DNA from 2 places in the Sporosarcina pasteurii genome. Region 1 is predicted to be linked to the other one. Evidence: a T-box and tRNA genes for the amino acid it is inferred to sense, from the RefSeq annotation. Region 1 holds a T-box; the other holds one or more tRNA genes.
What was found. A T-box is a leader RNA that pairs with one kind of tRNA and senses whether it is charged. The one in region 1 lies ahead of AB1H92_RS05940 (valine--tRNA ligase), so its partner is inferred to be a tRNA-Val.
Positions count from the first base shown of each region.

Region 1 (15,726 bases):
GCATTATAGACCCAACATTAATGGTTGTCACGCTTTTCCTTGGATGATGACATTTCGCTAGAAGTCTTTGTCCTGTCGCAGCATCAGAATGATCAAAAGTTAAGAAAGTAAATGATTCTGCAACTGGGATAAGTTCATTCAATGTACCTTCGATATCTTTTCCTTGTAGCATGCCGATAAAAAAATCAACCTTTTCACCAGGAAACTCACTTTGAATTGTTTGCGCCAAAGCCGCAGCAGCAGCTGGATTATGGGCACCATCGAAAATGACCCCTGGGAAGACTTCTTGAAAGCGATAATGCAGTTGTGCTGTAGCAACTGCCACCTGCAATTTTTGTTCGTGAAGCTTTACGCCAGCTATGGATAATGTTTCAATCGCAACCGCCATATTTAGTTTTTGGTGTGCCCCTTTCATTTTACGCTTAGGTATCGAAAAAGATTTCGCTCCTTCAAAGATTTCAACTCGCTTTTCCACTACAGAAAAATGTTCCCCATAAATTTTTAACTGTGCATTCTTTTGTTCCGCTGTTTTACAAACAATTTTCAGTGCTTCCTCCGGCAATGTACCTACGACGACTGGTACGTCCTTTTTAATGATTCCAGCTTTATGTTTCGCCACTTCTTGAATCGATTCCCCAAGAAATGACCCATGATCGAGTGCAACTGATGTAATAACGGATACAGTTGGTTGCACGATATTTGTGCTATCTAATAACCCGCCCATTCCTGTTTCAACTAATACATAATCTGGTGCTTTTTTTTGGAATGTCACAAACGCTGCCACGGTTAGCAACTCAAAATCTGTTAATTTACCGCTCAGCCCTGCTTCTTTCATTGTTTGAAAAGATGTTTCTAATACCTCAGGCGATATCGGACTCCCATTAAGTCGAATTTGATCATGAATATCAATGAGCGCAGGTGAGGAAAAAACGCCTGTAGAATATCCATGCTCTTCTAAGATAGCTTCCATAAATCGAATCGTAGAGCCTTTCCCGTTCGTTCCTGTGACATGAATAACTTTTAATGATTTTTCAGGATTTCCAATTAAAGTCAATGCTTCCTCAATTGCCGTCAACCCGGGTTTGATCGATTGATCGCTTTCGATTTGCCAACGTTCTTTATATTCCTCTAATTTTGGAATCATTTCTGTCCCTCCATATGGTAAACTACACATAGAAAGTATAACATGACCGGGGGAATTTCTTTGTACAGTTGTTGGGTAATTTATAATGGCAGTTTGACAAGCGATAAATTTTATGATCAAGCATTTCTTATAAAAGAAGCGGCAGAACGTACTGGTGTCCATGCAGTTATTAAGAAAAATTATGAAGTGATGATGGATTTAACAAAGGGCTTATCTAAAAAACCAAACTTCGTCGTCTTTCTAGATAAAGATATTTTGTTGGCACGTTTTTTAAAAAATCAAGGCATACCTGTTTTCAATGATCCCGAGGTAATTGAAACATGTGATAATAAAGCAAATCAATACATTCAATTGGCGAAACATGGTGTTCCAATGCCGAAAACCATTATCGCGCCGAAAGTATACCCTTCTTTTACAATTCGAACATCTAGTTATTATGAAATGGTGTTAGAACGATTAGGGTTGCCAATGATTATTAAAGAAGGACGCGGTTCATTTGGCATGAAAGTGTACTTAATTGAAACAGAAGAGGCTTTCTATGAAAAAGTAGAAGAATTACGCGGAGTCGATTATTTATTTCAGCAGTTTATAGCATCTAGCCGTGGTCGCGATCTTCGAGTGAATATTGTGGGCGGTGCAGTAGTCGCGGCCATGTACCGCCACTCTGAAACGGATTTCCGTGCAAATATTACAAATGGTGGAACAGCAGAAGTTGTGGAATTAACTAGCGCCCAAAAATCGTTGGCTATAAAAGCAGCAAAAGCTGTTGGTGCTGAATTTGCTGGGGTAGATTTACTTTTTGGAGAAAATGAAGAACCGCTCGTCTGTGAAGTGAATGCTGCGGCGCATATCCGTAATATACTAAACGTGACTGGCATTAATGTTGCAGATGCAATGATTAAGTACATATTGGAGGAAATTCAATGAAAGGCTATTTGTATTACGAAAGAGAAGATGCACAAAGAAATGAAAAATTTATTGATGAATTACTGGTTGAAGCAAAGAAATGTCGTATTGATTTGCAATTAATTGTAGACGATGAAAGACCAGATGAGGATGCACGATTTGTCATTTTCCGAGGACGTGACTACAGACTTGCACAAAAGTTTGAAGCTGACGGGCTTCGTGTGTTTAACCGCAGTGAAGTTAGTCGCATTGCAAATAATAAGCTGGGCACATTTGAACTCGCTATTATGCTTGGGATACCTACAATTGAAACACATAAGCTTTACACACCAAAGCAAATTGAAAAATATCCAGTTGTTGTCAAAACAGCAGATGGTTATGGCGGACAAGAAGTGCATTTATGTAAAGAAGAAATAGATGTTGTAAAAGTCCAAGAAAAATACGCCGATCGACTACTTGTTGTACAACCTTATATTGAAACCAATGCAACTGACGTACGTATTTTTGTATTGGGCGAAGAAATCCTCGGTGCTGTCAAGCGATCAGGAGTAGACTCGTTTAAATCGAATTATACGTTAGGTGGAAAGGTTGAAAAGTATAAACCTTCTAAAAGAGATCAGTTAATGGTAGAAAAAATTACAAGTGCACTGCATAGCGATTATATCGGCATAGACTTTCTTGTTCTGCCAAATGGACAGTTAGTTTTAAATGAAATTGAAGATCCAGTTGGCGCAAGAAGTTTGTATGGAACGCATGATTTTTCGGTTGCAGAGAAATTGATGGCGTATATCGCAGATAGTTTAACAAAATAAGGTTATTACAAGAGAAAAAGTCAATTTATGGGGTGACTTTCCCCTATAAATTGACTGTTATTTTTACTACTGCTTATTCATAAATAGGATTTAATTCGTCTTCCAACTTCCATTGATATAAAGCTCTTTCTGGTTCGTATGGTTCTTTAAAATCGTCGGGCTCTTTACATTCCTTAAAAATTGGGATAGATTTGTATTCAGTCGTTTTTTCAGCAGGGGACCCCAAAAATGTATTCCCCGCTACATAAATTTGCGCATTTTCGTTTTGAAGTTCTGGTTTAATTTTAAAATAGGCGTTTCCGTAGACAATTACCACTGTTTTATTACCTAAATAACTTTCCCCTTGTATTGTTAAATTCCCCCTAACTAAAATACAGGCATGGTTTTGCGAATCCAAATCTCCTCCAATATAAAAATCTTTATCGACTGTTAGATTATAGCCATTTCCCCCATCTACTCTAAAGGTTGGATCTTTCGCAGCATGATTAATAACTAAAGAGCCTTTAAAATGCTGTGTTTCTTTCTTAGTAAAAATAGGTCCGGTTACTTCTACATCGCCCTCTGAATAGTCTGGTAAATCAGGCAACGGTTCTCCTGGTATATTAGGCTTTGCTGGAATGTCGTCAATCTCTATAACAGTGGGAGGTATAAAAGTAGCTGTTGCCGTTATTCTTTTTAATGTTTCATTGGATTTTCCTTGGCTAGAAAGTTTTAATTTCATTTTCCCTTCAGAGTTTTTTTCACAATTGCCATCCGGTATAGCTTGGGCTATATATTCCTTACTATTATGTAATGGATATTCTATTTCTAAATCCAACATCTCACAAAGTTCTAATTGACTTCTCTTTAATGCATCTTCTGTGGTTTCGTGATCATCTTTTTGAAATGTATATGCTGTTAATTGATCTTTAATTTCTGACTTATAATGTAGTAATCCCATCTCGGCCAGATGCCTTGCCTGTACTTGTTCTTCTTTTTTATTAAACTGCTTTGACGCAGAGATGTTCATTGAAAGTAATCCAACCCCTAGAATGGAAAATACGACGATAAGCATCAATACGATCAATAACGTGCTTCCCTGCTCATTATTTCTAACTTTCATCAACATCCCCCCTCCTTAGCGCAGCTTACTAAACGTCGTTTCAATATTATAGGATAAGTTTTCTATTTTCAGTTCTAATTTAAATTGTTGATTTTCATTTCTGTTAATCATAAACACATGTTCATTGCTGCAATGATTATTATAACAATACGTAAAACCTTTCGAAATAATATCTCCATCCATTTTTAAATATTGATTTTCGTTATCAATGATGAATTCAATCGAGTCGTCTTCTAGCTTCAAATATTCATTGCGAATCATTTCAGTAATATAATTTGCTTCTTGTTGCAGTCTTTGATTTGTCGAACTCCGATCAGATGCTTTCAATCCATTAATTAGAACTGAACCAATTAGGGTTGTAATCAAGCCAATAATTGCAAGCACCGCGAGCAGTTCAATCAAGGTTAGACCTTTTTCATTTTTCATGGCGAAACCTTATCCACTTCAAAATACATTTCTGTTTCAAAAGATGACTTTTTGGTTTTTGCTAATGAATTCACTGTAATCTTAGCTAACTTTAAATTGGAAGGGCCATCAGATATGTGTATGCTAACTTCAAACTTTTCGTCGCCCAAGGAAATATACGCTTTCGTTTCCCCATCCATTGAATAATCACCATTTCTAATCTTGGCTACTATATCCTCGGCCACTTGAACAGCTGTCAATTTCTCTTTATTATATTTTGTATGTTTGGTAGATTGTAATAATAAACTTGAAAAACTAATAAGTACAATAGACAATATTACAATGGATGCCAAAACCTCTATAAGTGTCAAACCACTTTCTTTTCGATTGACGTTTATTCTCTGCATCACTGTCACCCTATTCGTGTCGTATGTATACCTGTTACTCTTTATCCTACTGAAATAAATAGTCTAATATGTATATGCCTATTTTACCACACTAATAATTTAACTGTCATAAAATCTTTACAAGAAGAGCTATATTACCTAATAACACTGATAATCTTATCAAAATGTTTTTCAGATTCCATCAAATATAAAGTATACTTGTTCACTATCAGACCGCGGACTTGGTGGCATAATCATTTTACCTATCATCTATTAAACAATTTCAATAAAAAAGTCTTGTGCTACCGACAAATTATGTCAGCCAACACAAGACTTTTATCGATTTTTACTTACCGATCATTTCATTCACTTTATCCTGATTATTGTCAATCCACTCACGTGCAACAGCTTCTGGGTCGGCATTCTCGTCCTCAATTTTTACAATCATCTCTTCGACCTCATCGAGCGATATGTGCCAATTACTTAAAAACTGATGAACGTCAGGCGCGTTTTCTTTCAGTTCATTATTCGTGATCACATGAACAGCTGCTGTTTCAAAGAAGTTTTGTTCATCAGCTAATACTTTAAGGTCATATTGATTAAACATTGTATGTGGACGCCATCCGAAAAAGCTCACAGGGTCCTCATTTTCCATTAAACGCCTTGCCTGGGCGAGCATGCCGCCTTCGGATGAATTCACTTGTTTTAAATCCAATTCATAACTCTCTAGTAGTTCATTAATAATACCAGTTACATTCGCTCCGCTTTCTATTCCATATACTTCATTACTGAATAAGTCTTCTTTTCCTTTTAAGTCATTGACTGAATTAATGTCTTCCATATATGTAGGTACTACTAATCCTGTCTCAACGTCATCATAGCTAATTGCAGTATCTTCTACTTGATCTGCATATTTTTCTAAAAGATTTTCGTGAGCAGGCAACCACGAATCCATAAACACGTCAATGTCACCACGCGAAAGGCCAATATATACGTTTGTTGCATCCGCACTAATTTCCTCTACATCGTATCCCATATCTTGGATAATTAGACTTGCGATTTTTGTCGGTGGAACAGTACTTGTCCATGGCGTAACGCCAAAAGTAATCTTTTGATTTGCTGTTGTCTCTTTTTCTCCTCCGTCTGAAGCGCAACCAGCGACAAATGCTAATAGTAGAACAATCATCAAACCCAATGAAAATTTCTTCAAGATTATCTTCCTTTTGTTTTAATATTTTTATCCCCTAAATTTTGCGTAATTCGATCCAACATAATGGCTAACACAACAATTCCCAATCCGCCTGTTAATCCGAGTCCAACGTTAACGGTTGAAATTCCTGATAATACAGTAGAACCAAGTCCGGGTGCACCAATCATTGAAGCAATTACCGCCATAGATAATGCTAACATCATTGTTTGGTTTATGCCAGCCATCACAGTTGGCATTGCGAGTGGAAACTGTACTTTAAAGAGCAATTGCCACGGAGTAGAACCGAAAGCTCTAGACGCTTCAATGACATCGCTTGGAACTTGTTTAATTCCTAGGTTTGTCATACGAACGGCTGGTGGGGTTGCAAATACAAAAGTAGCAATCACAGCCGGTACACCGCCAAGTCCAAATAATAGAATCGCAGGGATTAAATATACAAAACTAGGCAACGTTTGCATGAAGTCTAAGATTGGACGTACCATTTTATCTACTGTTTTGTTTAATGCACTCAAAATACCGACAGGAATGCCAAACATAATCGAAATAACAGTTGAAACAATTACAATGGCAACTGTTTGCATAGCTGCCTCCCAAATATCGACTGCACCTAGATAAACACACCCGATAAAAGTGAAGAGGGCTAATCCTTTCCCGCCAACCTTCCATGCTAAAATAATTAGGAGAAGTGCCAAGATTTCTGCAGGAACTGCACTTAGTCCGTTCGTAACAACATCTATAAACCACCGCAACACTTCACTAATTCCATCAAAGAAACCACCCATGTTTGGAATTAACCAACCATCAACAAAACGGTTGGTCCAATCCTCCAATGGAAATTTAAAATAATTCATACCAATACCACCTCGTCCTCTTCAACTTCGTTTTCCTTGTCTTTTTCTTTACCAAGTACAAGTCCCGAAAGAATCGAGGCACGCGAGACGATTCCAAGCAGTTTTCCACCTTCAATTACAGTAATTGGATATCTTGCTTCAACTGCAATTTCAATCAGTTCGCTTAACGGAGTATTCGGAGCTGCGGTATGTATTTCCTTAATTAAAAGTTCTTGCAACGGAATATCTTCTTTGTATGCTTTAATCGCTTCGTCAATTGTGAGTAACCCTTTAAAATTATTCTCTCGGTCTACCACAAAAATACTTGATGCGCCTACTTCATTCATTTTACGAATAGCCATTCGCGGACCATCACGATGCGTCATCAATACTTCAGGACGTTTCATGACATGGGAGGCTTCTAAAACTTTGGAACGATCTACATCTTTTACAAAATTAGACACATAATCGTTTGCCGGATTTTCCAAAATTGCCTCCGATGTTCCGATTTGAACAATTTGGCCGTCCTTCATAATCGCAATGCGATCGCCTAACTTTAAAGCTTCGTCTAAGTCATGGGTGATAAATAATATTGTTTTCCCTAACTTCCTCTGTAAATACATCAGTTCATCTTGCATTTCTTTACGAATAATTGGGTCTAATGCACTAAACGCTTCGTCCATGATTAATATATCTGTATCATTGGCAAGGGCTCTTGCGATTCCAACTCGTTGCTGCATGCCCCCACTGAGCTCGTGAGGATAACTATCCTCGTACCCTTTTAAGCCTACATCTTTTATCGTTTGGAGTGCTTTCGCTTCTCGTTTTTCTTTTTGTACACCTTGAATTTCAAGACCGTACGCAACATTACTCAAAACAGTACGGTGTGGTAGTAAGCCAAAATTTTGAAACACCATACCAAGCTTTTTTCGTCTCGTTTCAATGAGTGCTTTTTGATCCATCTTTGTAAAGTCTTCTCCGTCAATCAGAACTTCTCCGCCTGTAGGCTCGATTAATCGGTTGACCAATCTTATTAATGTAGACTTTCCGCTTCCTGACAAGCCCATGATGACGAAAACCTCTCCTGTTTCAACCGAGAAGGTGGCTTGATTTACGCCAACCGTCATGCCAGTCTTTTGAAGTATTTCATCCTTTTGTTCCCCTCTTTTGAGGCGATCTAAACCTTGTTGTGGGTGGGATCCAAATACTTTTGTCAGGTTATTGACTTCAATCTTATACATGTAAACTCTCCTTTGGTATTCATCAACTATGGCGCTTATCGCCTAATACCGATTTTCCTACCTACTTGCTTTGGAGTTTCTAACTGTTTATGCGCCTTCCATAGTGTTTCGACGATTGATGCAATCGCTTTCGGAAACGCTGCTGCTTTTCCTTGCGCCGTATCAATACCCATAAGCATTTGCTCACTTGTTGAAACGATTTCGCCGTTACCATTTTTCATAACGAAAAATATGTGCAAACGTTTGTCATCTACATCTAATAGTTGTGCTGTTACGGCAAGCATTTCCCCTTCATTTGCTTCGCGTAAGTAACATAAATGCGTTTCTAATGTAAAGATTGTATATTCATGCTTGTTTATGCCCTTTTCATCTAGTCCAATATGCGCCATGAAGGCATCTACTGCTAAGCTAAAAACACGGGCATAAGCCGCATCGTTCATATGCCCGTTATAATCTACCCACTCAGAACGTACATGATCTTCATAGTTAAATGATACGTGTTCCATTTTAATGCTCCCTTTTTATGTTTCTATCTAACTAGAAACTTTATTTGGCTCATGCCAATATTCTTCAACTAAATCTAGTAACTTCACTAAAAACTCGTTACGCTTTACTTCCAATTCAGCAATGGGTACGTCTCCTGCATGAACTTCACATCCTGAAATTACTTTTTCTTTTAAGTCATTTGTCAATTCAGGTGCTTCTAATTTTGTCCATGGTAGCTTAAGTGCAGGGCCAAATTGCTCTAGCATATGACGCATTCCTTTATCGCCGCCGGCTAAATGGAATGTTAAAAATGGTCCCATTTGTGCCCAGCGTAACCCGGCGCCGTATATAATCGCCGCGTCGATTTCTTCAGTCGTTGCAATCCCATCGTTAACTAAATGTAAAGACTCACGCCAAAGCGCTTCCATTAACCGATCTGCGACATGACCTTCAATTTCTTTTTGAATAATTAGTGGTTTCATCTCGATGGATTGGTAAAACTGGTTTGCTCGCTCCATGATTGATGATGTGGTCGCTTCACCGCCTACTAGTTCAACGAGTGGTAAGATATAAACCGGATTAAATGGATGGGCCACGATTAATCGTGCTGGATGTTGTAATCCTTCTTGTAATGTACTCGGCTTAATTCCCGACGTACTAGATGCTATAATTGCTTCCGGTTTTGCGTATTGATCAATGCTTTTTAATACATTTTTCTTTAATTCTTCTCTTTCTGGCACGTTCTCTTGAATTAAATCTGCATTTTTAACTGCTTCTTCAATTGTCGGTACAAAAGTAACCCGCGCAGTTGATGCACCTTCCGCAAGCCCCATTTGCTCTAAGGAAGGCCATGCACGCTCTATAGCTAAACGAGTTCGCTCTGCTGCACCTTCTGCAGGATCAAAGGCAACCACGTCGTATCCCATCGCTAGAAAGCGAGCAATCCAACCATTCCCAATGACACCAGTTCCAATGACAGCCAACTGCTCAATCTTGTTCATCTTGGAATTCATAGTTGATTTCCTCCGTGTGGGTTTCTTAATTCAAAATGAACACGTGCCTCTTCAGGTGTCATCACTTCAATTCCATTCGCGTGTAACATTTCAACTGCCTTATCTACGAGTTGTTCATTCGTTGCAGGTACCCCTCTCGTGAGATATAAATTATCTTCTAAACCTACGCGGATGTTCCCACCTAACATGGCTGTTTGCATCGCAATTGGTAATTGCATACGTCCAATTCCAAACGCAGACCAATGTGCATTTTCGGGTAGGCGATTTTTTAAGTACATAATTGTTTCTACATCTGCTTCTGCTCCCCAAGGGATACCAAGACAGAACTGAAACATCGGATCTCCATCGATCAGTCCTTCATTTATTAATTGCTTCGCGAAACGTAAATGTCCAGTGTCAAAACATTCAAGTTCAGGCTTCACACCACTTTCTTGAATTAGCTTCGCATGTTGTCTAAGCCAATCTGTTGGACTCATATAAATCATGTCGCCAAAGTTGACACTTCCGCAGTCAAGCGTACAGATTTCTGGTAGTAATTGGCCAACCGGAGCATGGCGTTCTTCAGGCGTTTGAATCCACGTTCCATCTCCACCGGCTGCTGGTGTATCCAGACTAGGGATAAAGTCTCCACCGCCTCCTGCTGTAATATTGATGACAACATCGGTTTCAGAATCTCTTATCCGATCAACAATTTCACGGTAATGTTCGATATTGTGGCTAATTCCACCTGTTTCCGGATCACGTGCATGCACATGCGCAACTGTAGCACCCGCTTTTGCAGACGCAATTGCTGATTCCGCAATTTCTTTCGGCGTAACAGGTACATGTTCATTTATTTTTGTTGTATCCCCTGCGCCTGTTACAGCAGCTGTTAATAATACTTTGTTCTTCATTTTATCTCCTCCAAAATGTCCTAATGCATTTACTATACCGTCTGGACGGTTTTGAAACATTAAATAACACTATACTATGTGAGTCGTCTTGATTTCAACCCCTAAAAAAAGAAAAAAGGCATACCAGCATGACTTTTGAATTACAAATTCATCGTCAAAATACTGTTATGCCAAGCTCTATTCGTTCGTCCATTTCCTCAAGGTTTCGTAAATTAATTCTTTTTGCTCATTTTCAATCGGATTAATCCCAAAAAGATCTGCTAGCCATATTCCATCCGTCGCTAAACGAACAATCGTTGCCATAATTGGATCAAGGCCATCGTCTTCAATTTCCTGCTGCCATTCCGAATAAGCTTCATGAATTGGATTGAGTAATGCTGGATTCACTGCCTTTGCTGCAAGTAAACCAGAGTGCATATCTTTATTCTTATATGCTTGTTTAAAAGTGACATCTAAATAAGCACGTGTCCACTTTCCTTTGTCTTCATTGTCTTCAGCTGCACTTTTAGCAATTTTACTTCTGTAATTTGTCGCCAAATGCTCTACCATTTTTTCAACTAATACTTCTTTTGATCGATAATGATACAGTAATCCGCCTTTACTGATACCGGCTTCTTCTGCTACTGCATCTATCGTTAAATCAAAAATTCCTTTTTCTGCCACGATTTTCGATGCAGCATCAAGAATTTCAATCCTTCTAGAGTTTCTATTCATTGCAGTCACCTCAATTTCGCCTATTTTCTTTGACTATACTATCCAGACGATCCTATCTCAATTAGATGAGCATAAATATATGCTTAATAGGCTCTTCTTTGTTTCTTTTCATTTCTCCGATAAACAACCCCCACCAACATTGGCGGGGGCATTAAACGGATCATTTAAATGTCTTTCAATTCCTTCATACGCTTCTCAACCGTCGCGTATTTTTCGAGGTAGTCTCTTTCTTTTTCACGCTCTGCTGCAACGACCGCATCTGGTGCGTTCGCTACGAAGCGATCGTTAGATAATTTACCTTGAACGCGTTTCACTTCGCTGTCCCATTTTTTTAGTTCTTTCTCTAAACGGGCAAGTTCTTCTTCAATATTAATAAGTCCTTCAAGTGGCAAGAATAGCTCAGCACCTGTAATCACAGCAGACATGGACTTGCCTGGTGATTCGATTCCTTTTCCGATTGTTAGTGTTTCCGGGTTACAGAATCGCTCAATATATTTGCGATTCGCTTCTAGAATTTCAGTCGTTTTATCTTCTCGCGTTGAAATATATAGATTCACTGGCTTACTCATCGGCGTATTTACCTCCGCACGAATATTTCGGACAGAACGGATAATATCCATCAATAGTTTCATTTCTGTTGCACGTGCTTCATTAGAAAGTGATGCATCCACAACTGGCCATGAGGCAATTGTAATAGATTCACCTTCATGCGGTAAGTTTTGCCAAATCTCTTCTGTAATAAACGGCATAAATGGATGTAATAGTCGCATTGTATGATCTAACACGTATGCAAGTACAGAACGCGTCATTTTCTTTGCAGCTTCATCATCACCATAAAGTGGTAATTTAGCCATTTCAATATACCAATCACAGAAATCGTCCCAAATGAAGGAGTACAACGCACGGCCAACTTCACCGAACTCATATTTATCAGCAAGTCGTGTCACTTGTTCAATCGTTTCATTTAGACGTGTTAAAATCCACGTATCTGCGACAGATTTCTCACCTGTCAAATCAATTTCATCATAGGTCATGCCATCCATATTCATGAGCGCAAAACGTGATGCGTTCCAAATTTTATTCGCAAAGTTCCAGTTTGACTCAACACGGTCCCATGAGAAGCGAATGTCTTGACCTGGCGAAGCACCCGTTGAAAGTGTGTAGCGAAGCGCGTCTGCACCGTATTTCTCGATAACTTCCATCGGGTCAACGCCGTTATCTAGTGATTTCGACATTTTACGCCCCTCTGCATCACGTACAAGTCCGTGAATTAAGACGTCTTTAAATGGACGCTCTCCCGTAAATTCGATTCCTTGGAAAATCATGCGGGATACCCAGAAGAAAATAATATCATATCCTGTAACGAGCGCATCTGTCGGATAGTAACGTTTAAACTCTTCGTTGTCAACATCTGGCCAACCAAGTGTTGAGAACGGCCACAATGCAGAAGAGAACCAAGTATCTAAAACGTCTTCATCTTGTCTCCAGTTTTCAATATCTGCAGGCGCCTCTTTCCCGACATATACTTCGCCTGTTTCATTATGATACCAAGCCGGGATACGATGGCCCCACCAAAGTTGACGTGAAATACACCAATCATGAATGTTTTCCATCCAATTTAAGTATGTGTTTTCAAAACGTGATGGAACGAAATTTACTTTGCCTTCCCCTTTTTGTAACTCAATTGCAGCTTTCGCTAGTGGTTCCATATTTACGAACCATTGCGTTGATAAATATGGCTCAACAACGGCACCGCTTCGCTCTGAATGTCCAACCGAGTGTAAGTGTTCTTCAATTTCAAATAAAACGCCCATCCCTTGTAAGTCTATTACAATTTGTTTACGGCATTCAAAACGGTCCATCCCTTGATACTTACCAGCTAACTCGTTCATAGAACCATCCTCATTCATGACGAGCACGCGTTCTAAATTATGACGATTTCCGATTTCAAAGTCATTTGGGTCATGGGCAGGCGTAATTTTTACCGCACCGCTTCCAAATTCCATGTCGACGTAGTCATCCCCAACAATTGGAATTTCTCGACCGACGATTGGAAGTGTAACTGTTTTTCCAATTAAATGTTTGTATCGCTCATCTTCCGGATGAACCGCAACTGCTGTATCACCTAGCATAGTTTCTGGGCGAGTTGTCGCAATTTCGATACTTCCAGTACCATCTGTGAGTGGGTAACGCATATGATAGAATGCACCTTGCACATCTTCATGGATTACTTCAATGTCTGATAATGCGGTTTTCGTTGCAGGATCCCAGTTAATAATGTATTCACCGCGGTAAATTAAACCTTTGTTATACAGTTTAACAAAAACTTCTTGTACTGCTTTCGATAAGTTTTCATCTAGTGTGAAACGTTCACGGGAATAATCAAGTCCTAGTCCTAATTTGCCCCATTGTTCACGGATATGGGAAGCATATTCTTCTTTCCAGTTCCAAGTCGCTTCAAGGAATTTTTCACGACCTAAATCATAACGTGATTTTCCTTCTGAACGTAGACGTTGTTCAACACGTGCCTGTGTCGCTATACCTGCGTGGTCCATTCCTGGTAACCATAGTGCATCATAGCCTTGCATACGTTTCATTCGAATAATAATATCTTGCAATGTCGTATCCCAAGCGTGTCCTAAGTGTAAAACGCCCGTCACGTTCGGCGGTGGAATCACAACTGTGTATGGTTCTTTGTCACTATCAGGCTGAGCTTCGAAGTACTTTCCTTTCAACCACCATTCATAACGGCCATCTTCGATTGATTGTGGTTCATATTTTGTCGGCATTGATAATTGATCTTTTGACATATTCGTGTCCTCCTTTAATTTTCAGCAATAAAAAAACTCCATTCGCCTAAAAGGACGAAGGAGCTATTCGCGGTACCACCTTTATTTATGTACACTAAAAAAAGCTGTACATCTCAATCAATCATAACGGCTTCAAACCGGCTTTCGCTACTGTTTTGGAATTAATCATCGACAACCAAAAAACATGTTCACGAAAACTGCTCACGGGTGACATTCAGTAGGTTGTTTACAGGGCTTTTTCACCGGTAGCCCCTCTCTTTAGAAAACAAGTATTACTTACTATCCCGTTCATCGCATCTATATGCAGTTATTCTTAGTATAACGGAATAGCCTTTCATTCGTCAAGGTCAATGGTTGCTTTTCAATACCTTTAAGAAAGGATTTTGTTATGAGAAAAGGATATAACCCGTATCTCCTTCCCCCTTGGCTTCGGAAAACGCGATGTTACTGTAAATCGATTATTATTCCTATCGCGGCATTTCAATTAATTCGAATGATCATCGTTCCCACAACTGGAGACTTTATTTTGCTTTGTATCCTTTGCGCATTAGCTTTCGCCTTGCACAAGGACATCATTTAGGCGGAATCCAGTCGTTGAAATGCCGTCTTCTAATTCAGAAATAAATGAGAGCACTTCATCTTCAGTAAAAGAAGCGGTTTCGACGACTACTTGTGAAGTATTTCTGACTGATTCGCTTTCATGACTAGCTACGGCCACCTCGGTTTCGGTTTGGGGAGTAGTAGATTGTCTTGTTTCAGAAACTTCTTTTTTAGCACTAGCCGCCGCTTGTTTATGTTCATTCGACTCTTTGGTTGCTTTCACTTCGGTGACAGCTTCTTTTTTTTCAGCTTTTGTTTGTTGCTTTTCGGCGACTTCTTTTTTGGTAGTCTGTGTTTGTTTTTCTTCAGCAACAGCTTCTTTTTTCTTAGCTTCGGCACTAGCAGTTTTGGCCGATTGGTTTTCTTTCTGTTCTTCGCGTGTTTGATGAATGCCAACTTCTTTGTATGTGCATTCAACGTCCCAAATAATCGACAGACATCCGTTTTCATCAATTTCATGTGTCGTATTCATTGTTTTAATATCAATAGGGTCATCCGCTTCAGGTGGGAAATCAATATTAAATGGTACTGCATATTCAAAATACCCTGTTTTTCCGTCAATATCTAGATCATCAATTAAAATAGCTTCATTAATCTCACTATTGTCGTTCTTTCTTTCCTCTAAATTAACATTTACAGCAAGATGGTAAATCCCTGTTAACTTGGGCCGTCCTTCTACTTTTTCTAATGTAAACCTTGGTGTCACTTTAAGTTGATCGGCAGATGCTGGAAAACCTATTTCTGGTGAGAAGGCAAAGTTCTCTTTCATTTGCCATTTTACATTTTTCATACGATCTCTCCTCCTATTCCTTCACAGACAATTGTATGCATCGATCTAGTTACTTAGAATAGAGTAGCTGTAAGTTAATCGAAAAGCCTTTCCCCATCAATTGTGGAGAAAGGCTTTGTTTGATTATCTTGCCAGCTTTGCAAATACTTTATGGAAAGCTTCAACTGTTTTTGCAATATGTTCTTCTGTATGCGCTGCAGATAAAAACATCCCTTCGAACTGTGAAGGTGGAAGGAAAATGCCTTCTTCTGCCATTAAGCGATAATACTCTGCAAACAACTCAAGGTCAGATGTTTTCGCTTTATCGTAGTTCACAACTTTTTCATTGGTAAAGAAGAAACCAATCATAGAACCTGCGCGGTTAACAGTATGTGGAATATTATA
Region 1 is NZ_CP160452.1:1,307,537-1,323,262, reverse strand. Features, by position in the region: gene AB1H92_RS06005 (folylpolyglutamate synthase/dihydrofolate synthase family protein) at 1-1,144, opposite strand, end outside; gene AB1H92_RS06000 (RimK family alpha-L-glutamate ligase) at 1,205-2,071, shown strand; gene AB1H92_RS05995 (RimK family alpha-L-glutamate ligase) at 2,068-2,862, shown strand; gene AB1H92_RS05990 (type II secretion system protein) at 2,936-3,964, opposite strand; gene AB1H92_RS05985 (type II secretion system protein) at 3,980-4,390, opposite strand; gene AB1H92_RS05980 (prepilin-type N-terminal cleavage/methylation domain-containing protein) at 4,387-4,776, opposite strand; gene AB1H92_RS05975 (glycine betaine ABC transporter substrate-binding protein) at 5,102-5,965, opposite strand; gene AB1H92_RS05970 (proline/glycine betaine ABC transporter permease) at 5,968-6,816, opposite strand; gene AB1H92_RS05965 (glycine betaine/L-proline ABC transporter ATP-binding protein) at 6,813-8,036, opposite strand; gene AB1H92_RS05960 (thioesterase family protein) at 8,072-8,542, opposite strand; gene AB1H92_RS05955 (L-carnitine dehydrogenase) at 8,570-9,535, opposite strand; gene AB1H92_RS05950 (3-keto-5-aminohexanoate cleavage protein) at 9,532-10,428, opposite strand; gene AB1H92_RS05945 (TetR/AcrR family transcriptional regulator) at 10,606-11,142, opposite strand; gene AB1H92_RS05940 (valine--tRNA ligase) at 11,307-13,952, opposite strand; T-box leader at 14,000-14,253, opposite strand; gene AB1H92_RS05935 (hypothetical protein) at 14,500-15,342, opposite strand; gene hemL (glutamate-1-semialdehyde 2,1-aminomutase) at 15,466-15,726, opposite strand, start outside.

Region 2 (15,726 bases), 1.4 Mb from region 1:
GAAAGTTCTTCAAATGATTTATCGACCGCAGAAATCGTTTCTTTAATATCTTCTTCAGTATGTTCAGTTGTTAAGAACCAAGCTTCGTATTTAGATGGAGCGATATTAATACCATTTTTCAATAATAACTTGAAAAACTTCCCGAAAACTTCGCCGTCTGTTGCTTCTGCTTGTTCGTAGTTTTCAACCTTTTCGTCTGTGAAGAAAAGTGTCAGTGCACCGCCTAGACGATTTGTCGTTAGGGTAACACCGTGCATTTTAGCAGATTGTAGAATGCCTTCTTCAAGCATCGCACCAAGTCTATCCATCTCTTTATAAACGCCTTCCGTCTGTAGCACTTCAAGACATGCGATTCCAGCAAGCATCGATGCAGGATTTCCAGCCATTGTTCCTGCTTGGTAGGCAGGGCCAAGCGGTGCAACTTGTTCCATAATTTCTTTTTTACCGCCATAAGCGCCGATTGGTAAACCTCCGCCGATTACTTTTCCGAGTGCAGTTAAGTCAGGTGTTAATCCGAGCATATCCTGTGCACCGCCGTAATGGAATCGGAAAGCTGTAATCACCTCATCATAAACGATGAGCGCGCCTTTATCTGCAGCTAGTTCATGAACAAGTTCTAAAAATCCTTCGTTTGGTTCAACGATTCCAAAGTTCCCAACAATTGGTTCTACTAATACACAGGCTACTTCATGTCCCCACTTTTCCATCGCTTCTTTGTAAGCTTCTGGATTATTAAAAGGAATGGTAATCACTTCTTCTGCAATTGAAGTAGGAACACCTGCAGAATCAGGTGTACCAAGTGTTGCCGGACCCGAACCTGCTGATACAAGCACGAGATCCGAATGTCCGTGATAGCAGCCAGCAAACTTCATGATTTTCGTTCTGTTTGTGTAGGCTCTTGCAACACGAATTGTCGTCATTACAGCTTCTGTTCCTGAGTTTACGAAGCGAACTTTATCCATTTTCGGCATTGCTTCTTTTAACATTTTGGCGAATTTCACTTCGTGTCGTGTTGGTGTTCCATAAAGAAGTCCCGTTTCAGCTGCATGCGTCACTGCTTTTGTAATATGCGGATGCGCATGACCCGTAACGATTGGACCATAGGCTGCTAGATAATCGATATATTTATTGCCATCTACATCCCAAAAGTAGGCACCCTTTGCACTTTCCATAACTGTCGGTGCGCCGCCACCTACTGCGTGATAGCCGCGGGATGGACTGTTAACGCCGCCTACAATATGCTCCGTAGCTTCTTTATAAATGATTTCTGATTTTGTTCTATTCATATTGATTTCCTCCGTTCATCTGTTACTTCTTCTATTCTAAACAAAATTTCCTCAATACGCCAAAGAAATTGAAAGTCTAAGATTCCTCGGGTACGATAATGAAAGAGTTTATTCATAATTAGGGGAGGAAATGACAATGACAGTTCTTGAAGGAAAAAAAGCACCATCATTTTCACTACGTAATGAAAAAGGAGAGCTTGTTTCGTTAGAAGATTTCGCGAATGAAAAATATGTAGTTTTATATTTTTATCCGAAAGATTCAACGCCAGGTTGTACAACGCAGGCTTGTGATTTCCGAGATAACTATGAAGAATTTAGTAATTTGAATGCTGTAATCTTAGGTATTAGCCCTGATAACGAAGCATCTCATCAAAAGTTTATTGGTAAACATGGACTTCCTTTTTCACTATTAATTGATGATGAACATGAAGTTGCAGAAAAATATGGTGTTTGGAAATTAAAGAAAATGTTCGGACGTGAATTTATGGGCATTGAACGATCAACATTTTTAATTAATCCACAAGGTGAAGTTGTAAAGGAATGGCGTAAAGTGAGAGTGAAGGGGCATATCGATGAAGCGTTGGCAACATTAAAGCAAATTGTAAATGGCTAATTGACAATGGGGGTGTCTTGATGGATATATTATTTACATTTAATATAGAAGAACATCAAAAAGCAGCGTTAGTCCAGAATTTTCCTGCGTGTACTTTTTACTTTAAAAGAACTGCATCTTGTGAAGAGGCAAACATTGCGGATGTCATTGTCACATATGGCGGAAATATTAACCGTGAACTGTTGGCGCGTGCAGAACAATTAAAGTGGATTATGGTTGCTTCAGCGGGGATAGACAAGATGCCACTAGAAGCATTAGAAGAACGAAATATTTTGGTGACAAATGTGCGTGGGATCCATAAAACGCCAATGGCAGAATCGGTGTTAGGACATATATTAGGTTTGAAACGTTCAATTCCAGAGATTTATGCGATCCAAGAAACGAAAGAGTGGAAAGGGGATTTTCATTCCACAGAGTTACGCGACTCGACTGCGATAATTTTAGGACCTGGTGCAATTGGTGGGGAAATTGGTAGATTGCTACAAGCGTTTGGCGTTTATACTGTAGGTTGCAATCGTTCTGGAAGAAAAGCCGATTATATGGATGAAACAATTACATTTGAACAACTAAAAGGCAAGTTGCCACAAGCGGATTTTGTTATTTCCGTATTGCCAAGTACTCCAGAAACAAAAGGGTTATTAACTGCCGAGCATTTTAAGGTTATGAAAGAATCGGCGATATTTTTAAACTTCGGTCGTGGTGACGTACTGAATGAAGAAGTGTTAATTGAGGCCTTAAAAGAGAAAGAGATTCTTCATGCGGTACTTGATGTATTTCAAACTGAACCTTTACCTGAGAACAGTGAGTTTTGGACATTGTCGAATTGTACCGTGTCCCCACATGTATCGGGTAAATCGGGGAAGTATATCGAACGTGCCTTAGATATTTTCCAAGAAAATCTTGAAAAATATCTAAATAAGGAAAAAGACTATCGTAATGTGGTGAATCTAAAGCAAGGGTATTGAATTGGATTCGCGGGGAAGTATAAGCATGAGGGTAGTTCTCAATTGGATTGGTTTGGATGATATAATTTTTACAGATAAGCATCGCTTTAGTTGACAAACTGACCATCAATTAAGTAAACTGATTATAATGATTACAAAGTAATAATCTTTATAGGATTGAGGTGCAGAGCGATGTCTGAAATTACGTTAAAAGACGCGCTGGACACGTTGAAACAAAGTGGAGTTAGAATCACTCCTCAAAGACATGCTATTTTAGAATATCTTGTTACTTCTAAATCACACCCAACTGCCGATGAAATATATAAATCGCTTGCTAGCAACTTTCCTAACATGAGTGTAGCGACCGTCTATAATAATCTTCGTGTTTTTCTAAGCGTAGGACTCATTAAAGAACTCACGTACGGTGATGCTTCGAGTCGTTTCGATTTTATCACACATGATCATTATCATATTATTTGTGATGATTGTGGGAAGATTGTAGATTTTCACTATCCGGGCTTAGAAGAAGTTGAACAACTTGCCGCTCATATTACAGGATTTAAAGTGAATTCACATCGGCTAGAAGTATACGGTACGTGTCCGACGTGTTTGGCAAAATAAGAAAATCATCATGTTAAAAAACAACCCTAAGTTTTATACAAGTAAAACTTAGGGTTGTTTTTATTTTACTAAACATGGATTATTTATAATTCAAGGTAAATTTACGTGGAACTGTGTATGATTAATGAGTTCATAAGCCAATGTGTTAATGGCTAGTTGAATTTTTGTTACTCCTTGATTTACTTGGCTTGTTGTAGGATTCATCAAACTCTTTACCTTCGAGTAATGGGTCCATTGTTAAGGGTTCGCGACAATGTCCACACATATCGACACGTCCAACTATTTTTGTAAGGCCTCCGCATTCAGGACAAACAACTTGAGCTGCTCGAGTCGATATGGCACCAATCCAAGCATAAGTAATGGTGCTTGCGACAATGCACAACACACCGAGTGCCATAAAAATCAACATAATAATTTCATATTTTCTGAAGAAAATCCCTGCGTACATAATGACAACACCGATAAATATTAATGAAAGGGCAAAGGAACGAATGCGGTTTATCTTATTTTTATACGGTTTCATACGAAATAATCCTCCTTAACTATCAACAATTACTATAGCATAATTTTAATTTTTTCGATATATTTAGAACTTGAATAAAGGAGTTTACGTCTAAATGTCGAAGTGTAATTTAGAACAAGGAGGTGGGGAGAATGGAGCAAGTTTTAAGGTCGATTTATCAAGAACGAGCAAGTGATCCGACAACACTTGGTGTGCTCCTCGTTGAAAAAAGAGAAGAAGAGGATCCGAATACAGATACGTTCGATGCAATCCTCCTAATAATTACCGCTGATGAGACAACCCCAATCTATACAAAACATTATATGTCCGACGCGGGAAATGCTGCTATGCACGTAATTAGTGATAGTCAACTTAAAAAGTGGTTAGTAGTAGGCTCGAAAAGAAAAGTCGTAGAATGGTTATTTAACGGTACTGTCTACTTCGATCGCAATGAGTATGTGGAAAATATGAAACGTGAATTGATAGAGTATCCTTATTATGGTCAGAAAATAAAAATGGGATTAGAACTTTCTAGGTTAGTTCGGGCTTATATAGAAGGAAAAACTTTTTATGAGAAAGAAAACTATTTAGATGCTTATAATCATGTCGTAAATTCATTACACCATTTAGCAAGACTTGCGGTTATTGAGAAAGGTTTATTCCCAGAAGTGAAAGTATGGAATCAAGTAAAAAGAATAGACCCAGCTATTTATAAGCTTTATGAAGAATTAATTATGAGTGAAGAACCATTGAAACAACGTTTGGAACTGCTCTTCCTGGCAAGTGAGTTCTTTATCTATAACCGGACAGCAGATGGTGCACAACATATTTTAGAAGTGATGGTTACTCAAGAACTTTGGGAGATACAGGAGTTACATGAGCATGAGGAGTTAAAGTTATACTCAGTTGAATTAGAAGTGTTCATTGAGTTTCTAATTAAAAAAGGGTTTATTGGAGTTGTAGAAAGTCCATCTAAAAATAGTTTAATCTATCATAGAATGTATAAGGTTATCTAACAGGGATATAGCTTAGATGGGGTGCTATTCAGGCATCCCATTATTTTTTTAGAAAAGATGTTGACATTTTAATTGATACTATGTTATTCTATTAATCGTCGCTTCAAACGAACGAAAGAAACAGCAAGCAACTTTAGATGAAAAACTTTTTCAAAAAAGTTCTTGACTCTTTTGTTACGCGATGTTATATTAAAGGAGTCGCTTCGGGCGACGGACTTGAAAAAGAGTAGTTTTAATCAACAAGTATGAACCTTGAAAACTGAACAGCAAAACGTCAAGATATAACAACTACAAACCAACTTGTTGGCTTGTAGGAAACGGATCTTCGGATTCGAAATTTGGACATCTTAATGATGCCAGCAAAGAAGTCGAGCTAATCGAATTTCTCTATTATGGAGAGTTTGATCCTGGCTCAGGACGAACGCTGGCGGCGTGCCTAATACATGCAAGTCGAGCGAACAAGGAAGAAACTTGTTTCTTCCTTTGTTAGCGGCGGATGGGTGAGTAACACGTGGGCAACCTGCCCTGCAGTTGGGGATAACTCCGGGAAACCGGGGCTAATACCGAATAATCAGTTCCTTCACATGAAGGAACTCTGAAAGACGGCTATGCTGTCACTGCAGGATGGGCCCGCGGCGCATTAGCTAGTTGGTGAGGTAACGGCTTACCAAGGCGACGATGCGTAGCCGACCTGAGAGGGTGATCGGCCACACTGGGACTGAGACACGGCCCAGACTCCTACGGGAGGCAGCAGTAGGGAATCTTCCACAATGGACGAAAGTCTGATGGAGCAACGCCGCGTGAGCGAAGAAGGTTTTCGGATCGTAAAGCTCTGTTGTGAGGGAAGAACAAGTACAGGAGTAACTGCCTGTACCTTGACGGTACCTCATTAGAAAGCTACGGCTAACTACGTGCCAGCAGCCGCGGTAATACGTAGGTGGCAAGCGTTGTCCGGAATTATTGGGCGTAAAGCGCGCGCAGGCGGCCTTTTAAGTCTGATGTGAAAGCCCACGGCTTAACCGTGGAAGGTCATTGGAAACTGGAAGGCTTGAGTACAGAAGAGGAAAGCGGAATTCCACGTGTAGCGGTGAAATGCGTAGAGATGTGGAGGAACACCAGTGGCGAAGGCGGCTTTCTGGTCTGTAACTGACGCTGAGGCGCGAAAGCATGGGGAGCAAACAGGATTAGATACCCTGGTAGTCCATGCCGTAAACGATGAGTGCTAAGTGTTAGGGGGTTTCCGCCCCTTAGTGCTGGAGCAAACGCATTAAGCACTCCGCCTGGGGAGTACGGCCGCAAGGCTGAAACTCAAAGGAATTGACGGGGACCCGCACAAGCGGTGGAGCATGTGGTTTAATTCGAAGCTACGCGAAGAACCTTACCAGGTCTTGACATCCCGCCGACCGGTATAGAGATATACCTTTCCCTTCGGGGACAGCGGTGACAGGTGGTGCATGGTTGTCGTCAGCTCGTGTCGTGAGATGTTGGGTTAAGTCCCGTAACGAGCGCAACCCTTGACCTTAGTTGCCAGCATTCAGTTGGGCACTCTAAGGTGACTGCCGGTGACAAACCGGAGGAAGGTGGGGATGACGTCAAATCATCATGCCCCTTATGACCTGGGCTACACACGTGCTACAATGGACGGTACAGAGGGTTGCCAACCCGCGAGGGGGAGCTAATCCCATAAAACCGTTCCCAGTTCGGATTGCAGGCTGCAACTCGCCTGCATGAAGCAGGAATCGCTAGTAATCGTGGATCAGCATGCCACGGTGAATACGTTCCCGGGTCTTGTACACACCGCCCGTCACACCACGAGAGTTTGTAACACCCGAAGTCGGTGGGGTAACCCTTTTGGGAGCCAGCCGCCGAAGGTGGGACAGATGATTGGGGTGAAGTCGTAACAAGGTAGCCGTATCGGAAGGTGCGGCTGGATCACCTCCTTTCTAAGGATATTTAACGGAATGAAGAGAAAGTTCTCTTCAACTTGACGTTTTGCGTTCAGTTTTGAAGGTTTATAAAAAAGTGGAAACTAAGTGTTTCGAAATTTAATAAATACTTCATATAATTTTCGGAAGGGCCTATAGCTCAGCTGGTTAGAGCGCACGCCTGATAAGCGTGAGGTCGGTGGTTCGAGTCCACTTAGGCCCACCATTTTCGAAAGTGATATGGGGCCTTAGCTCAGCTGGGAGAGCGCCTGCCTTGCACGCAGGAGGTCAGCGGTTCGATCCCGCTAGGCTCCACCATATAACTTGTTCTTTGAAAACTGGATAAAACGACATTGAAATAAACACAAATGTAGTAATGTATGATTCAATTGTTGTATATCGCTATACAGCATTGGATTTTTAAGGTTAAGTTAGAAAGGGCGCACGGCGGATGCCTTGGCACTAGGAGCCTATGAAGGACGGCACTAACACCGATATGCTCTGGGGAGCTGTAAGTAAGCTTTGATCCAGAGATTTCCGAATGGGGAAACCCACTGTTCGTAATGGAACAGTACATATACGTGAATACATAGCGTATATGAGGCACACCCGGAGAACTGAAACATCTAAGTACCCGGAGGAAGAGAAAGAAAATCGATTCCCTGAGTAGCGGCGAGCGAAACGGGAACAGCCCAAACCAGGAAGCTTGCTTCCTGGGGTTGTAGGACACTCTATACGGAGTTACAAAGGAATGCATTAGATGAAGCGACCTGGAAAGGTCTGCCATAGCGGGTAATAGCCCCGTAATCAAAAGTGTATTCTCTCCAGAGTGGATCCTGAGTACGACGGAACACGTGAAATTCCGTTGGAATCCGGGAGGACCATCTCCCAAGGCTAAATACTTCCTAGTGACCGATAGTGAACCAGTACCGTGAGGGAAAGGTGAAAAGCACCCCGGAAGGGGAGTGAAATAGATCCTGAAACCGTGTGCCTACAAGTAGTCAGAGCTCGATGCTGTTTCTTCGGAAATAAGCTGAGTGATGGCGTGCCTTTTGTAGAATGAACCGGCGAGTTACTGATTACATGCAAGGTTAAGCAGAGAATGCGGAGCCGCAGCGAAAGCGAGTCTGAATAGGGCGTTTTAGTATGTAGTCGTAGACCCGAAACCAGGTGATCTACCCATGTCCAGGGTGAAGGTAAGGTAACACTTACTGGAGGCCCGAACCCACGTATGTTGAAAAATGCGGGGATGAGGTGTGGGTAGCGGTGAAATTCCAATCGAACCTGGAGATAGCTGGTTCTCTCCGAAATAGCTTTAGGGCTAGCCTCAAACGTTAGAATCTCGGAGGTAGAGCACTGTTTGGACTAGGGGCCCATCCCGGGTTACCGAATTCAGACAAACTCCGAATGCCGATGATTTTTGTTTGGGAGTCAGACTGCGGGTGATAAGATTCGTAGTCGAGAGGGAAACAACCCAGACCACCAGTTAAGGTCCCCAAGTATTCGTTAAGTGGAAAAGGATGTGGCGTTGCCCAGACAACCAGGATGTTGGCTTAGAAGCAGCCACCATTTAAAGAGTGCGTAATAGCTCACTGGTCGAGTGGCGCTGCGCCGAAAATGTACCGGGGCTAAACGAATCACCGAAACTGTGGATTGACACCTTTGGTGTCAGTGGTAGGAGAGCGTTCTAGGGGCGTCGAAGCTAGACTGTAAGGACTAGTGGAGCGCCTAGAAGTGAGAATGCCGGTATGAGTAGCGAAAGAAGGGTGAGAATCCCTTCCACCGAATGCCTAAGGTTTCCTGAGGAAGGCTCGTCCGCTCAGGGTTAGTCGGGACCTAAGTCGAGGCCGAAAGGCGTAGACGATGGACAACAGGTTGATATTCCTGTACCACCTCCCCGCCGTTTGAGTAATGGGGGGACGCAGTAGGATAGGGTGAGCGCACGGTTGGTAATGTGCGTCTAAGCAGTAAGGTGTGAAACGAGGCAAATCCCGTTTCTATAACATTGAGCTGTGATAGCAAGGGGAATTTTCCCCGGAGTCCCTGATTTCACGCTGCCAAGAAAAGCCTCTAACGAGGCGGGAGGTGCCCGTACCGCAAACCGACACAGGTAGGCGAGGAGAGAATCCTAAGGTGATCGAGAGAACTCTCGTTAAGGAACTCGGCAAAATGACCCCGTAACTTCGGGAGAAGGGGTGCTCTGATAGGGTGTTAAAGCCCGAGAGAGCCGCAGTGAATAGGCCCAGGCGACTGTTTAGCAAAAACACAGGTCTCTGCAAAACCGTAAGGTGACGTATAGGGGCTGACGCCTGCCCGGTGCTGGAAGGTTAAGGGGAGAGGTTAGCGCAAGCGAAGCTTTGAACCGAAGCCCCAGTAAACGGCGGCCGTAACTATAACGGTCCTAAGGTAGCGAAATTCCTTGTCGGGTAAGTTCCGACCCGCACGAAAGGCGTAACGATCTGGGCACTGTCTCAACGAGAGACTCGGTGAAATTATAGTACCTGTGAAGATGCAGGTTACCCGCGACAGGACGGAAAGACCCCGTGGAGCTTTACTGCAACCTGATATTGAATTCTGATGCAGTCTGTACAGGATAGGTAGGAGCCTTTGAAACCGGAGCGCCAGCTTCGGTGGAGGCATCGGTGGGATACTACCCTGACTGTATTGGAATTCTAACCCATGCCCCTTAGCGGGGTAGGAGACAGTGTCAGGCGGGCAGTTTGACTGGGGCGGTCGCCTCCTAAAGAGTAACGGAGGCGCCCAAAGGTTCCCTCAGAATGGTTGGACATCATTCGTAGAGTGCAAAGGCATAAGGGAGCTTGACTGCGAGACCTACAAGTCGAGCAGGGTCGAAAGACGGGCTTAGTGATCCGGTGGTTCCGCATGGAAGGGCCATCGCTCAACGGATAAAAGCTACCCCGGGGATAACAGGCTTATCTCTCCCAAGAGTTCACATCGACGGGGAGGTTTGGCACCTCGATGTCGGCTCATCGCATCCTGGGGCTGTAGTCGGTCCCAAGGGTTGGGCTGTTCGCCCATTAAAGCGGTACGCGAGCTGGGTTCAGAACGTCGTGAGACAGTTCGGTCCCTATCCGTCGCGGGCGCAGGAAATTTGAGAGGAGCTGTCCTTAGTACGAGAGGACCGGGATGGACATACCGCTGGTGTACCAGTTGTCTTGCCAAAGGCATAGCTGGGTAGCTACGTATGGACGGGATAAATGCTGAAAGCATCTAAGCATGAAGCCCCCCTCAAGATGAGATTTCCCATTACGCAAGTAAGTAAAATCCCTCAAAGATGATGAGGTTGATAGGTCCGAGGTGGAAGCATGGCGACATGTGCAGCTGACGGATACTAATCGATTGAGGACTTATCCTTTTAAATGTTACGAGTTTGTGTCATCAAATGTCACGTTTATCCAGTTTTGAACGAACAAAACTAATTAATTTACAAAAAAGGCTTGCATTCCTAGCAGGATTTGATATAATTAGAGTTGTCGTGTTAATAGAGTCCAGTGGCGATAGCGAAGAGGTCACACCCGTTCCCATACCGAACACGGAAGTTAAGCTCTTCAGCGCCGATGGTAGTTGGGGTTAGCCCCTGCAAGAGTAGGACGTTGCTGGTCTCGCAATCCTTATCCACACATATAATGTGAATGGACAGACATTGATAATATTATTCCGCAGTAGCTCAGTGGTAGAGCAATCGGCTGTTAACCGATCGGTCGTAGGTTCGAATCCTACCTGCGGAGCCAATTGGAGAGCTGTCCGAGTGGCCGAAGGAGCACGATTGGAAATCGTGTAGGCGGTTTGCGCTGCCTCAAGGGTTCAAATCCCTTGCTCTCCGCCAGATTTTTAAAACAGTAACTATATACATAAAGGCCCCTTGGTCAAGCGGTTAAGACACCGCCCTTTCACGGCGGTAACACGGGTTCGAATCCCGTAGGGGTCACCATATTTACTATATGAAATAGTGCAGTACTACAAAGTATCGCAATTTTAACATGGAGGATTAGCTCAGCTGGGAGAGCACCTGCCTTACAAGCAGGGGGTCGGCGGTTCGATCCCGTCATCCTCCACCATATATTATTATCGCGGGGTGGAGCAAGTCGCATCACAACGAATGCGATTAGCACCGACGTGACAAAGTCACGAAAGGTGTCAAACTCATCATAAGCGTAGAAAGTCAATTTGATTTAATTCATATTATTGTCGCGGGGTGGAGCAGTGGTAGCTCGTCGGGCTCATAACCCGAAGGTCGTAGGTTCAAATCCTTCCCCCGCAACCAAATGGTCCCGTGGTGTAGCGGTTAACATGCCTGCCTGTCACGCAGGAGATCGCGGGTTCGATTCCCGTCGGGACCGCCATTTTTATAATAAAGGCTTAGTAGCTCAGTCGGTAGAGCAAAGGACTGAAAATCCTTGTGTCGGCGGTTCGATTCCGTCCTAAGCCACCATTTTTATTCGCCGGAGTAGCTCAACTGGTAGAGCAACTGACTTGTAATCAGTAGGTTGAGGGTTCAAGTCCTTTCTCCGGCACCAAGAAAACTCTTATTTAATATGGTGGGGTAGCGAAGTGGCTAAACGCGGCGGACTGTAAATCCGCTCCCTCAGGGTTCGGGGGTTCGAATCCCTCCCCCACCACCATTCTAGGGGCATAGTTTAAGGGCAGAATAGAGGTCTCCAAAACCTTTGGTGTGGGTTCGAATCCTACTGCCCCTGTTATTTTCTGAAATCAGAAACATTCCTTTATTAATCGTATTGGAATTATTTTTATGTTATGGCGGTTGTGGCGAAGTGGTTAACGCATCGGATTGTGGTTCCGACACTCGAGGGTTCGATTCCCTTCAGCCGCCCCATTTTTCAAGATATAAACATTTAATAGTATTATGGCGGTTGTGGCGAAGTGGTTAACGCATCGGATTGTGGTTCCGACATTCGAGGGTTCGATTCCCTTCAGCCGCCCCATTTTTTTGGGGTATAGCCAAGCGGTAAGGCAACGGACTTTGACTCCGTCATTCGTTGGTTCGAATCCAGCTACCCCAGTTATGCGGAAGTAGTTCAGTGGTAGAATATCACCTTGCCAAGGTGGAGGTCGCGGGTTCGAATCCCGTCTTCCGCTCCAATTTTATAGAGGCGGCATAGCCAAGCGGTAAGGCACGGGTCTGCAACACCCTTATCACCGGTTCGATTCCGGTTGCCGCCTCCAAATTTGACTTTATATGATCATTTAAATATTTCTTAGCCCGAGTGGTGGAATGGCAGACACGTCGCACTCAAAATGCGATGCCGTAAGGCGTGCCGGTTCAAGTCCGGCCTCGGGTATCAATAAAGACACAACTTCGGTTGTGTCTTTTTTTGATATAAATTATAAGTGTTTTATCTAATACTCGAAAAAGAAAAGGCTCCTAAAAGAAGGAGCCTTTTCCATAAAGGAAACTATCGGAAGCATTAGAGGATTGTTTGGAATGCTCTAGATGCAGATTAATAATTGGTTACAAAGTAAATAGGAAAAGGTTATTGGTTAGGCTATGTTTACCCTCTCATGCCTTCATTAAAATATTAATCTAGAATAGTAGAAGGCTGTTCTTTATGCAAAATCTTTGAGCACACTTCACCGCCATGAACATTCGTAAACATTTTCCCCGCGGCTGTTAATAGTTTAGCTGCTTCTTCCGTGTCCATAGAAGGACGCAGGAAGAACACATGAACAGCGGATGTTGTAATTTCAGAAACAGCAGTCCGTTTTGAATCAACAAAAGGGCTCCCGAAAGGACCGATGTTATCGGACAGAACGATCATATTATTCACATGGTTTAGACGTCCGTTTAGTCCTTCTAAAGTTGTTTTACTTGTTCCAATGTTAAATGCAATATCACCCTGAATACGCTGCGTGTCATAAATCCCCATCGGAATTTCATATTGCAAAGAGAAAAAATTATTCATGTCAACAGACGAATTAACAGGTTGTAAATAATTTTGTTTGCCTATTCTTCTCAGTAACGCTTCAATTGAAGAACGATAACGGCTTGGGTTTGCGCCAAATGCTTTCCATACTTCACGCCATTCCTGAACACCTTGAAATTCTGTGACTGCCTTGTCATCAAGTTCAAAGAAAAGTTGTTCTTGAAATAATTGTAAGCGTCCTTTTAGCATTTGAGGAGATTCTGAGACCGTAATTTTGGTATAATGGTTAAGGCCTATTTTAAATGCGGGCAAAGTCTTTACTATTTCTTTGTCTATACTTACTTTCAATATTATCATCCTTTATATAGTATCGTTTTTATTTTACCACAGAGGAGGTGTTTGGAGATGAATATACTCGAACTGCAAGAGGAAGTAAAAAAATATGCTGCTACAATCGGAATTGATAAAATAGGATTTACGACGGCAGCTCCCTTTCACGAATTAAGAAACCGATTAGTCCGTCAACAAGAACTCGGTTTTCAATCAGGATTTGAAGAAAAAGATATTAATAAGCGTACAGAACCAGCACTTCTTCTTGATAGACCAGAAAGTATTATAGCGATTGCAATCGCGTATCCTTCTAGAATGGAAAATTCTGTGCGTGGAAAAAAAGGAGAGCGGCGTGGGATTTTTTGTCGTGCTTCTTGGGGAACGGATTATCATATTGTTCTACGTGAGCGTTTAAAGTTACTGGAGGAGTTTATATTAGCCCGTGTACCGACCGCAAAGCTACGTTCTATGGTAGATACAGGAGAACTTGCTGACCGGGCAGTAGCAGAGCGGGCGGGAATTGGATGGTCAGGAAAGAACTGTTCAATTATCACGCCTGAATTTGGGTCGTATGTGTATTTAGGTGAGATGATTACAAATATCCCATTCGCACCAGATGAGCCGATGGAAGACGAGTGTGGAGACTGTACGTTATGTTTAGATGCTTGTCCAACGGGTGCATTAATACAAGGCGGACAGCTTAACGCGCAGCGCTGTATCGCATTTTTAACACAGACGAAGACATCGATTCCTGAAGAGTTTAGGGCGAAGATTGGAAACCGTGTATACGGTTGTGATACATGCCAAACAATTTGTCCGAAAAACAGGAAAAAGTATAACATGCATCAGGAAGCATTTGAACCAGAACCAGAACTTGTGAAACCTATTTTGGAGCCGATGTTGGATTTATCAAATCGCCAATTTAGAGAGCAATTTGGACATATGGCAGGATCATGGAGAGGGAAAAATCCGATTCAACGGAATGCAATCATCGCACTGGCACATTTTAAAGAAGAAGCGGCAATACCTAAATTAATGGAAATGCTATTAAATGATCAACGACCTGTTATGCGTGGGACGGTTGCTTGGGCACTTGGTAAAATTGGAACAACAGCAAGTTATGAAGCAATCCAAGCAGCTTTAGAAACAGAAGAGCATGCAGATGTTCGACTAGAATTAGAAAAAGCGCTTGAAAATTGGCAAGAAGAGACTCATATTTAGAACAGAGGAAGTGCTGAAATGGCAATACATGTGGCGTTATTTGAACCGCAAATTCCTGCGAATACGGGAAATATCGCGAGAACCTGTGCAGGTACAGGTGTAAAATTACATTTAATTAAACCATTAGGATTTTCAACAGAAGATAAAATGTTAAAAAGGGCAGGGCTTGATTATTGGCAGCATGTGGATGTCACATATCATGATGGAATTCGTCAGTTTATCGATGCTTATCCTGAAGGTAAGTTTTATTTTATCACGAAATTTGGACAGAAATCTTATGCGTCCTTTGATTATTCAAATTCAGAGGAGGATATTTTCTTTGTATTTGGGAAGGAAACAAAGGGATTGCCTGATGAAATTCTTGCTGAATATGAAGAGAACTGTTTACGGGTTCCGATGAATGACAATATACGTGCGTTAAACTTATCAAATACCGCCGCGGTGTTAGTATATGAAGCACTTCGACAGCAATCCTTTAATGGTTTGAAGTAATAAAAAAGGGCTTCCAATGAATCAGATACAATCATTGGAAGCCCTTTTTGTATACATTTGGACATCGCTTTTTTAATTCAGCAATAAAACCCATCTGATCTTCAGGTGAAATTTTCACGCTTCCTAGTAAGCTAGGCGTATAAAAGATTTCAATCGCATCTTTTGACGTTAGAATTCTGTACCCTGTCAATATATCTGAAGTCGGGGTGATTTTTGTGATTTGATCATACGGAATCCGACTTCTAAACGGTCCACCTTGCAAGAATAAAAAATCTTCGTAAAAAATATATTTAACATTGAACGTACTCCAAAGAATTAAACCTACTGTAAATAGAAACGTTGAAATTAATATAAGAACTGTTGCTAATTCGGCATTATCTAAAAATAGAGGCACTAATGCAACCACGCCAATGATCAGTGTGACAATTAACATGAACATAATAAAAAAAGTATCGACTTTTGAACGGAAAGTTATGAATATCACCCCCTATCATTAGCTACGGATTAGAACGAATTAAGTTTCATATATAAAAAGCAGATGGCGAAAAACAATTTGTTTTTCGCCATCTGCTTTATTCTTTGAGACTGCTCAAATTAAGTCGGCTGATTACCGCGCTTTTTCTTTTGGTTGGTACCAGGCTTGTCCTCGTATCCACCTGTAAGAATTGCTGAAAGGAATGCAACACAAACACCTAGAACTAAAATAAGTTTCATGACTTATCCCTCCTATGAGACAGCTGTTGTCTACTGTTAAGTATACCTCATATACTAGGAAAATGAAATATGCTAGATTTGTTTAATTGTGACATTTCTTAATGCGCTAAAAATAACAGTTGATACGCGAATAAGATTGCAAAAACGTAAAGAAGAATT
Region 2 is NZ_CP160452.1:2,712,998-2,728,723, reverse strand. Features, by position in the region: gene AB1H92_RS13175 (glutamate-1-semialdehyde 2,1-aminomutase) at 1-1,286, opposite strand, end outside; gene bcp (thioredoxin-dependent thiol peroxidase) at 1,423-1,899, shown strand; gene AB1H92_RS13165 (D-2-hydroxyacid dehydrogenase) at 1,920-2,864, shown strand; gene perR (peroxide-responsive transcriptional repressor PerR) at 3,036-3,464, shown strand; gene AB1H92_RS13155 (YgzB family protein) at 3,610-3,987, opposite strand; gene AB1H92_RS13150 (nucleotidyltransferase-like protein) at 4,119-4,982, shown strand; rRNA gene AB1H92_RS13145 (16S ribosomal RNA) at 5,372-6,925, shown strand; tRNA gene AB1H92_RS13140 (tRNA-Ile) at 7,057-7,133, shown strand; tRNA gene AB1H92_RS13135 (tRNA-Ala) at 7,150-7,225, shown strand; rRNA gene AB1H92_RS13130 (23S ribosomal RNA) at 7,332-10,283, shown strand; rRNA gene rrf (5S ribosomal RNA) at 10,416-10,530, shown strand; tRNA gene AB1H92_RS13120 (tRNA-Asn) at 10,585-10,659, shown strand; tRNA gene AB1H92_RS13115 (tRNA-Ser) at 10,663-10,754, shown strand; tRNA gene AB1H92_RS13110 (tRNA-Glu) at 10,785-10,859, shown strand; tRNA gene AB1H92_RS13105 (tRNA-Val) at 10,911-10,986, shown strand; tRNA gene AB1H92_RS13100 (tRNA-Met) at 11,118-11,192, shown strand; tRNA gene AB1H92_RS13095 (tRNA-Asp) at 11,196-11,271, shown strand; tRNA gene AB1H92_RS13090 (tRNA-Phe) at 11,285-11,360, shown strand; tRNA gene AB1H92_RS13085 (tRNA-Thr) at 11,370-11,445, shown strand; tRNA gene AB1H92_RS13080 (tRNA-Tyr) at 11,466-11,550, shown strand; tRNA gene AB1H92_RS13075 (tRNA-Trp) at 11,555-11,625, shown strand; tRNA gene AB1H92_RS13070 (tRNA-His) at 11,687-11,762, shown strand; tRNA gene AB1H92_RS13065 (tRNA-His) at 11,796-11,871, shown strand; tRNA gene AB1H92_RS13060 (tRNA-Gln) at 11,878-11,949, shown strand; tRNA gene AB1H92_RS13055 (tRNA-Gly) at 11,954-12,028, shown strand; tRNA gene AB1H92_RS13050 (tRNA-Cys) at 12,039-12,112, shown strand; tRNA gene AB1H92_RS13045 (tRNA-Leu) at 12,148-12,228, shown strand; gene AB1H92_RS13040 (B3/4 domain-containing protein) at 12,466-13,158, opposite strand; gene queG (tRNA epoxyqueuosine(34) reductase QueG) at 13,216-14,361, shown strand; gene trmL (tRNA (uridine(34)/cytosine(34)/5-carboxymethylaminomethyluridine(34)-2'-O)-methyltransferase TrmL) at 14,380-14,853, shown strand; gene AB1H92_RS13025 (PH domain-containing protein) at 14,885-15,337, opposite strand; gene AB1H92_RS13020 (NCS2 family permease) at 15,666-15,726, opposite strand, start outside.
Region 2: it has a tRNA-Val gene. The T-box ahead of AB1H92_RS05940 (valine--tRNA ligase) is inferred to sense a tRNA for this amino acid. The anticodon was not compared.